2 regions of the Bradyrhizobium sp. P3_C3 genome follow, and region 1 is predicted to be linked to the other one. Evidence: riboswitches for the same ligand, from Rfam matches in the RefSeq annotation. Region 1 holds a riboswitch; the other holds the start of a gene.
What was found. Region 1 has a riboswitch for glycine ahead of AC1DW2_RS01975 (D-amino acid dehydrogenase). Riboswitches for the same ligand answer to the same signal wherever they lie in the genome.

Region 1 (4,419 bases):
GATCGGAATGGACGACTGGGGGAGGCTATCGACGGACATATTGTTGGTATCCTTGCCTCAGTACCGGATCCGGGGATCGAGCAGCGTATAGGCGACGTCGATCAGGAGATTGACGACGACATAGATCAGCGACGTCAGCAGGATCATCGCCTGGATGACCGGATAGTCGCGCGCCAGCACAGCGTCTACCGTGAGGCGGCCGATGCCGGGGATGTTGAACACGCTCTCGGTGACGACGACGCCGGAAATCAGCAGCGCAAAGCCGGTGCCGATTACGGTGATGACGGGCACCGCGGCATTGCGCAGCGCATGGCGCATCATCACGGCGACCTCGTTGATGCCCTTGGCGCGGGCGGTGCGGACGTAGTCCTCACCGAGCACGTCGAGCATCGCCGCACGCGTCATGCGCGCGATCAGCGCGATGTAGATGAACGAGAGCGCGCAGGTCGGCAGGATGATGCGCTCGAAGAACGGTCCAAAGCCGTTGAAGATGCTGCGGAAGCCCTGCACCGGCACCCAGCGCAGGTCGATCGCGAAGACCTCGATCAGGAGATAGCCGACCACGAACACCGGCACGGAGAAGCCGAGCACGGAGAGGCCCATCACGAAACGGTCGATCCAGGTGCCGTGCTTCCACGCCGCGATGACGCCGAGCGGCACGGCGACGATCACGGCGAGAATGATCGTCGAGAGCGCGATCGAAATCGACGGCTCGACGCGCTGGCTGATCATCTTCATGACTGGCAGGTTGGAGATCAGCGACGTTCCGAGATCGCCGTGCAGCAGCTTGTTCACCCAGGTGATGAATTGCACGATCAGCGGTTCGTTGAGGCCGAGCGAGTCGCGGATGCGTTCCAGCCGTTCCGGCGTGGCGTTATCGCCGGCGAGAATGGCGGCGGGATCGCCCGGCGTCAGCCGCAGCAGCAGGAAGACGAACAGCGCGACGACGCCCATCACGGGCACCGCGGCCAGAACGCGGCGAATGAGATAACCTAGCATGCACCTATCTCCGGCTGCGGAACTTGTGGGGCCGAGAGGCCCCTGTGGAATCGGTTCTGTCTATCATGCACGCCTGTCACTCGGGCTGGAAAGCCGGCCGGAGAAGCCGACCTTTCGGGGCAAATTGTGTGCCAAGGGCAGGGCGGTCGCAAGAGGCCGCCGAGCCTCCGATATCGGCCACTCAGGATGCATGGCGGAACTCGCGCTCAACCCTGAGTGAGGGTGCGGTCGGCGGTGCGTTGAGCCCGCGCCAGCCGTCGATGGTCCCGGCAATCATCTGCGCGGTCGCCGCCGACAAGGTCCAGCCGAGATGGCCGTGACCGGTGTTGAAGAACACGCCCGGCATCCGTCCTGCGCGCACCACGGGCATCATGTTCGGCATCATCGGCCGCAGCCCGGCCCAAGGCACGACCTTGGACGTTTCGACGCCGGGGAAGTTGCTGCGCACCCAGTCGACCAGCGGCTGCACGCGGTCGGCGCGGATGTCGCGGTTGAAGTCGTTGAATTCGGCGGTGCCTGCGACGCGGAAACGATCGGCGCCGAGCCGGCTGGTGACGATCTTGGCGGCTTCGTCGAGCAGGCTCACGGTCGGCGTCGCATTGCGGCTTGCGGCAGTGTCGAGCTGAACGGTGATCGAATAGCCCTTCACCGGATAGACGTTGACGCGCTCGTCGAGGAGGGCGGCGAAGTGGCGGCTGGCCACACCGGCGCAGACCACGACGCCATCCGCCTTCAGCATGCCGCGCGCGGATGCGACAGCATCACTGGCCGAAAGATCAGCCCAGCCGATGACAAAGCCGCCACCTGCCTGGGCAATGGAATCGATGTTGGCTTCGTGGATAAAGGTCGCGCCGCGCCGCTTGCAGGCTTCCGCAAGTCCGCGCGTGAACTTGTGGATATCGCCGGTCGCATCCGACGGCGTGTAGAAGCCGCCAAAATAGTCCTTGCGCAGCGTCGGCTCGATGGCGCGGATCTCCTCCGGCGTCACCGGGCGGCGATCGAGCCCGCCTTCCTTCAGCAGCGCATTGACCTGCAGGCCGGATTCAAAACCCCTCTTGTCGTGATAGATGTGCAGGATGCCGCGGCGTTCGAGATCGAAGTCGATGCCTTCGCGCTCCGCGATCTCGAACAGATGCTTGCGGGCTTCGATCGCGAGCCGCGTGGTCTGAACCGTGTTGGCGCGGTAGTTGCCGATATTGGCGACGAACTCGCTCATCCACGAATATTTGTGCCAGTTCGGCCGCGGGTTCATCAGCAGCGGCGCATCGCGCCGGAACATCCAGCGCAGGCCTTTCAGGATCGTGGCGGTGCTGTTCCACACTTCGGCATTGCTGGCGGAGAGCTGTCCGCCGTTGGCGAAGGACGTCTCCATCGCGGCGTAGCGGTGCTTGTCGAGCACCGTCACCTTGTATCCGCGTTCGAGCAGGGCATAGGCGGTCGTTACGCCGGTGATGCCGGCGCCGATGATGGCGATATGGGTCATGGCAGGTTCGGGGCTCCCGTGAGTTAGAGTCGGCTAACCGCCGGCCAAAGGCCGTTGGCGGCGCCCCATCTGTCACGGTTACCTGAGAGCTTGATCCGGCGCGGACCTCGGCGAGGTCAGCTCCGGACTATCCCCTTCGGTGGACGTCACGACCACATTGGCCGTGCCGCCTCTCTCCAGATCGTCCTGACGATACGGTCCTTTTGCCTGAGAGTTTCCGGGGCGGTTGCTCCGTCGGCGCCGCAACGAAAGCCTGAACTCTCGTTGCGATCTCTCCCGCATCGTCGCGTGGACAATCGAGCAGTACGATGCGCCTCATTTTTAGACAAGGCTAAATTTAAACCGCGACTGCCAACGCATTGTGCAGTGCGAAGTTGATTCAATTTACTCCAGGGTCGCCAGCAGGCCCGCCATAAGGCGCCCGCGTTCAACCAGGCTCTCGACCTCGATGAATTCTTCCAGCGTGTGGCCGTTGCCGCCACGCACGCCGAGGCCGTCGAGCGTCGGGATGCCCATCGCGCCGGTAAAGTTGCCGTCGGAGCCGCCGCCGGAGCTCGCATGCGGCAGCTCAGTGCCGAGCGATTTGGCGATGCCGCGCGCCTTTTCATACAGCGCCATGGTGCCGGCATCGGGCTCCCATACGGGGCGCGTGACGCCGCGCGTCACCTTGAACGTGACATCATTGGACGTGCCCGACAACGCCAGCATCCGCTCGACGCCGCGGTCGAGATCGGCCTGGCGCTTGGCCATGGACAGCGCCTCGCCGGTGGCGGTCGTGGCAACGCAATTGACCCATTGTCCGCCGTGCACGACGCCGACCGAGAAGGTGCAGTCCTCCGTCGTCATCGCGTCGATGGCGAGGATCTGCCGCGCCATCTCGCGGATCGCCGAGCGTCCGGCCGACAATGTCGCGCCGGCATGGCTCGGCCGGCCCGTCGCTTCCAGATTGAAACGCGCGATGGCGTAACGTCCGGTGGTGACACCGTTGTCGGCGCGGCCCGGTTCGGGCACCAGCACATATTTGTTGCGCGCGGCCTCCGCCTCGATGATGTCGCGCGTCGAGGGCGTGCCGACTTCCTCGTCGGGCGTAAACAGCACCGTGATCGGCAACGGCGTGGTGAAGGAAGCACGTGCCAGCTGCCGGATCGCTTCCAGCGAGAGATAGTTGCCGCCCTTCATGTCGTAGATGCCGGGGCCGTAGCACTTGTTGCCCTCACGCCGCCATTTCAGCTTCTCGATGGTGCCGACCGGGTGGACGGTATCCATGTGGCCGGCGATCAGGATGCCCGGCTCGCCCTGCTTCGGATGCGGGAAGCGCGCGCGGATCACGCCGCCGAAGCCCTGTCGGCCGCCGATGCGTTCGATCGTCGCACCCATGATCGCCATATCCCGCGCTGCGATATCGAGCATGCGGTTGACGGCACCCGCGTCCCAGGTCGGGCTCTCGCATTCCACCCAGGTGCGCAGGCCCTCGAGCATCGCCTCGGAATCGAAGGGAAGATTGGCTGGATTCATCTTAATGTCTCTCAAGCTTCGAAAGATGGAACGCGCATTGCATTGGCGCGGACGGGACTGGCGGAAAGCGTTGTAGAGCCAAACCGATCTTTGTGGAGCCCGTGGGCGCGCCGCTTGGGGCTGCAGCGAAACCGGATTGACGCGCTCAACACTGTCTGCAAGTCTCGAAAGACAAAGGCATCGCATGAGGTTAGTTCGCCTAAAGAACGAACCGAATGCTCAACCAATAACCTGCCTTTGAACAGTTTCACGTCAGGAGAAACTTTTATGTTGAGCTTGATGCGCCGGGGGCGTCGCGCGTTCGCCTCCACACTTGCGCTATCGGTCGTTGCGCTTTCGACGGCGATGGCCTCGCCGGTACTTGCCGCCGCCAGCAAGACCATCACTGCGGTGATGCATTCGGATCTGCGCATCATCGATCC
Region 2 (4,419 bases), on a different contig from region 1:
CGCACGCCGGAGGCGACCGCGCTCTCGCCGGTCAGCGTGATCAGGCCGATGTCGCCGGTGCGCTTCACATGGGTGCCGCCGCAGAGCTCGACGGACCAGCCGAGCGCGTTGGTGCCGCGCTCCCGCGCGGTCCGGCCCATCGAGACGACGCGGACCTCGTCGCCATACTTTTCGCCGAACAGCGCGCGCGCGCCGGCCTCGCGCGCTTCATCGACTCCCATCACGCGTGTCGTGACTTCGTCGTTCTCCAGCACCACGTCGTTGGCGATGTCCTCGACGCGGGCAAGCTCTTCCGCCGTGATCGGCTTCGGATGCACGAAGTCGAAACGCAAACGATCCGGCGCGACCATCGAGCCGCGCTGGGCGATGTGGTCGCCGAGCACCTGGCGCAGCGCCTCGTGGATGAGATGCGTTGCCGAATGGTGCGCGCGGATCGAGGAACGCCTGCCGTGATCGACCTCGAGCTGCAGCGCGGTGCCGAGCTTCAGCTCGCCGCTCTCCACGGTGCCGACGTGAACGAAGAGATCGCCGAGCTTCTTCTGCGTGTCGGTGACGCGGAACTTGATGCCGCCCTCGCCGCTGAGCACGCCGGTGTCGCCGACCTGACCGCCTGATTCCGCGTAGAACGGCGTCTGGTTGAGCACGATCGCGCCGGTCTCGCCGGCCTTGAGGCTCGCGGTTTCCTGGCCGTCCTTCACCAGCGCGGAGACCACGCCTTCGGCACTCTCGGTCTCATAGCCGAGGAATTCGGTGGCCCCGAGCTTCTCGCGCAGCGGGAACCAGATCGCTTCGGAAGCCGCCTCGCCCGAACCCTTCCAGGACTCGCGCGCCTTGGCCTTCTGGCGCTCCATCGCGTCGGTGAAGGAGGCCTGGTCGACGCCGATGCCGCGCGATTTCAGTGCGTCCTGGGTCAGGTCGAGCGGGAAACCGTAGGTGTCGTACAGCGTGAAGGCGACGTCGCCGTCAAACATGTCGCCCTTCTTCAGGGACGCGCTCTTCTCGTCGAGGATGGCAAGGCCGCGCACCAGCGTCTTGCGGAAGCGGGTCTCTTCCAGCCGCAGCGTTTCCTCGATCAGATTCTCCGCGCGCATCAGGTCGGGATAGGCCTGGCCCATCTCGCGGACCAGCGCCCAGACCAGGCGATGCATCAGCGGCTCTTTGGCACCCAGCAGCTGCGCATGGCGCATCGCGCGGCGCATGATCCGGCGCAGCACATAGCCGCGGCCCTCGTTGGAGGGCAGCACGCCATCCGCGACCAGGAAGGCCGAGGAACGCAAATGGTCGGCAATGACGCGGAACGAGGCCACGGTCTGCTCGTTCGGCCCGGCGCCGAGCGCCGACGACGTCGCATCGATCAGATGGCGGAACAGATCGGTCTCGAACACGCTGTCGACGCCCTGCATGATGCTGGCCATGCGCTCCAGCCCCATGCCGGTGTCGATCGAGGGACGCGGCAGATCCACGCGCTCCTCCTTCGTCACCTGCTCGTATTGCATGAACACGAGATTCCAGAATTCGAGGAAGCGATCGCCATCCTCTTCCGGCGAGCCCGGAGGTCCGCCCCAGATGTGGTCGCCGCGGTCGATGAAGATCTCCGAGCACGGGCCGCACGGCCCGGTGTCGCCCATCGCCCAGAAATTGTCCGAGGTCGGGATGCGGATGATGCGGTCGTCGGAGAAGCCCGCGATCTTCTTCCACAGCCCGGCCGCCTCGTCGTCGGTGTGGTAGACGGTGACGAGCAGCTTGTCCTTCTTGAGCCCGAACTCCCGCGTGATCAGGGTCCAGGCCAGCTCGATCGCGCGCTCCTTGAAATAGTCGCCGAACGAGAAATTGCCGAGCATCTCGAAGAAGGTGAGATGGCGCGCGGTGTAGCCGACATTGTCGAGGTCGTTGTGCTTGCCGCCGGCGCGCACGCATTTCTGCGACGTGGTGGCGCGCTGATAGGGCCGCTTCTCGACGCCGGTGAAGACGTTCTTGAACTGCACCATGCCGGCATTGGTGAACATCAGCGTGGGATCGTTGCGCGGCACCAATGGCGAGGACGACACGATCTCGTGGCCGTTCTCGGCAAAGAAGTTCAGAAAGGTCGACCTGATCTCGTTGACGCCGCTCATGTTCATCCAATCGGGTGTGCTTGGACCCGCGATACGCCATCCAAACCGGGCATTTGGGCTGATATCTGCGGGTCAAAGCGCTTTTAGACAAGGCCAGCTGCGCTGTCCAGAAACTGTGCAAGGAGATCAGTGAGTTGCCGCAGGCGCGCAATCCCGTTTGCAATCCCGTTGAAAGCCGCCAGGTGCGCGTTGACAGGCTTGGCCGGCCTGTGGTCTGTACCCATCTGTATCGTACGGCCACGTCGGGAGAGACCGGCTTTGGTGCCGGCGCCGAAGGAGCAACCGCCCCGGAAACTCTCAGGCAAAAGGACCGCGTGGCTTTGACGACATCTGGAAAGAGGCGCCGACGGGCAAATACCTTTTCATAAGGGTTGGCCCGGACTGCGTCCGCCGACGGGATAATACTCTCAGGCACAGCGACAGATGGGGCTTCGACTGGTGTCCATCGGGGAATCGTCCCCGGGGAACCGCCGAGGGCCCCGTAATGCTTGCGCGCCACGACCAAGATTCCCTCAAACGTACGCCCCTTCACGGGCTTCATGTCTCCCTCGGCGGCAAGATGGTGCCGTTCGCGGGCTATGACATGCCCGTTCAGTACCCCGCGGGCGTCCTGAAAGAGCACCTCCATACCCGTTCCTCCGCCGGCCTGTTCGACGTCTCCCATATGGGCCAGCTCGCGCTCCGGCCGAAGTCGGGCAAGGTCGAGGACGCCGCCCGCGCGCTGGAACGGCTGGTGCCGCAGGATATCGTGGCGATCGCCCCGGGACGGCAGCGCTATGCCCAGTTCACCAATCCGGACGGCGGCATTCTCGACGATCTGATGGTCGCCAATTTCGGCGATCACCTGTTCCTGGTCGTCAACGCCGCCTGCAAGGAAGCGGACGAGGCGCATCTGCGCGCGCATCTCTCGGACGACTGCATCATCGATTCGCTTCAAGACCGCGCCCTGATCGCGCTGCAGGGCCCGAAGGCGGAAGCGGTGCTGGCGAAATTGTGTGCAGAGGCGCCCGCCATGAAGTTCATGGATGCCGGCCCGCACAAGGTCGCCGGCCTCGACTGCTTCGTCTCGCGCTCCGGCTACACCGGCGAGGACGGGTTCGAGATTTCGGTCCCCGCGGCCGATGCCGAGCGCCTCGCCAAAACGCTGCTGGACAATCCCGATGTGATGCCGATCGGCTTAGGGGCCCGCGACAGCCTGCGGCTGGAAGCCGGGCTCTGCCTCTACGGCCACGACATCGACACCGCCACCACGCCGGTCGAGGCCGCGCTGGAATGGTCGGTGCAGAAGAGTCGCCGCAGCGGCGGCGCGCGCACCGGCGGCTTTCCCGGCACTGATGCGATCCTCGCTCATTTCGATAACGGCGCAAGCCGCCGCCGCGTCGGCCTGCGTACGGAAGGCCGCGCGCCGGTGCGCGAGGGCGCGCTGCTGTTTGCGGATGACGCCGGCGGCGAGCCGATCGGAAAGGTCACCTCGGGCGGCTTCGGCCCGAGCCTGAATGCGCCGGTCGCGATGGGCTACGTGCCCACGGCATCGAGCGCGCTCGATACAAAACTGTTCGCCGAGGTGCGCGGCCAGCGGCTGCCGCTCACGGTCGCCGCCATGCCTTTCGTGAAAAACACCTACAAACGCTGAGGACAAGACAATGACCACGACGCTGTACACCTCCGACCACGAATGGCTGGCCATCGACGGCGACGTCGCCACCGTCGGCATCACCGACTACGCGCAGTCCCAGCTCGGCGACGTCGTGTTCGTCGAGCTGCCCAAAGCCGGCCGTGCGCTGAAGAAGGCCGAAGCCGCCGCCGTCGTGGAGTCGGTGAAGGCCGCCTCCGACGTCTACGCGCCTGTTACGGGCGAAGTGCTCGAGACCAACGACGCGCTCGCCGCCGAGCCGGCGCTGGTGAACTCGGACGCGCAAGGCAAGGCGTGGTTCTTCAAGATCAGAATTGCCGACAAGAGCGAGCTCGGCGGCCTCATGGATGAGGCCGCCTACAAGGCACATACGGCGTGAGATGAAGCGAACTCTGACCTCATATTCGGTGTCATCACCCGCCTTGTGCGCACTGCGCACTGGGGCGGGTGATCCAGTACGCCGCGGCTTCTCGGCTCAAGCCGTGACGCCTGCGTTTACTGGATGCCCCGCCTTCGCGGGGCATGACGGCGACAGCGAAATCTAAAGCGAGGACCCATGATGACCGCGCACCGCAAATCCAATGGCGACACCGCCGCCACCTTCGTTCGCCGCCACATCGGCCCGTCGGCGCGCGACGTCACCGCAATGCTGGAGGCCGTCGGCGCCAAGAG

Region 2: another riboswitch for glycine. It lies ahead of gcvT (glycine cleavage system aminomethyltransferase GcvT); the one in region 1 lies ahead of AC1DW2_RS01975 (D-amino acid dehydrogenase).

Annotation. Positions count from the first base shown of each region.
Region 1 is NZ_JBFUGY010000001.1:356,047-360,465, reverse strand. Features, by position in the region: gene AC1DW2_RS01985 (ABC transporter permease) at 1-39, opposite strand, end outside; gene AC1DW2_RS01980 (ABC transporter permease) at 58-999, opposite strand; gene AC1DW2_RS01975 (D-amino acid dehydrogenase) at 1,181-2,482, opposite strand; glycine riboswitch at 2,550-2,664, opposite strand; glycine riboswitch at 2,668-2,771, opposite strand; gene AC1DW2_RS01970 (M20/M25/M40 family metallo-hydrolase) at 2,867-3,997, opposite strand; gene AC1DW2_RS01965 (ABC transporter substrate-binding protein) at 4,265-4,419, shown strand, end outside.
Region 2 is NZ_JBFUGY010000020.1:91,403-95,821, reverse strand. Features, by position in the region: gene alaS (alanine--tRNA ligase) at 1-2,114, opposite strand, end outside; glycine riboswitch at 2,348-2,436, shown strand; gene gcvT (glycine cleavage system aminomethyltransferase GcvT) at 2,599-3,747, shown strand; gene gcvH (glycine cleavage system protein GcvH) at 3,758-4,126, shown strand; gene gcvP (aminomethyl-transferring glycine dehydrogenase) at 4,307-4,419, shown strand, end outside.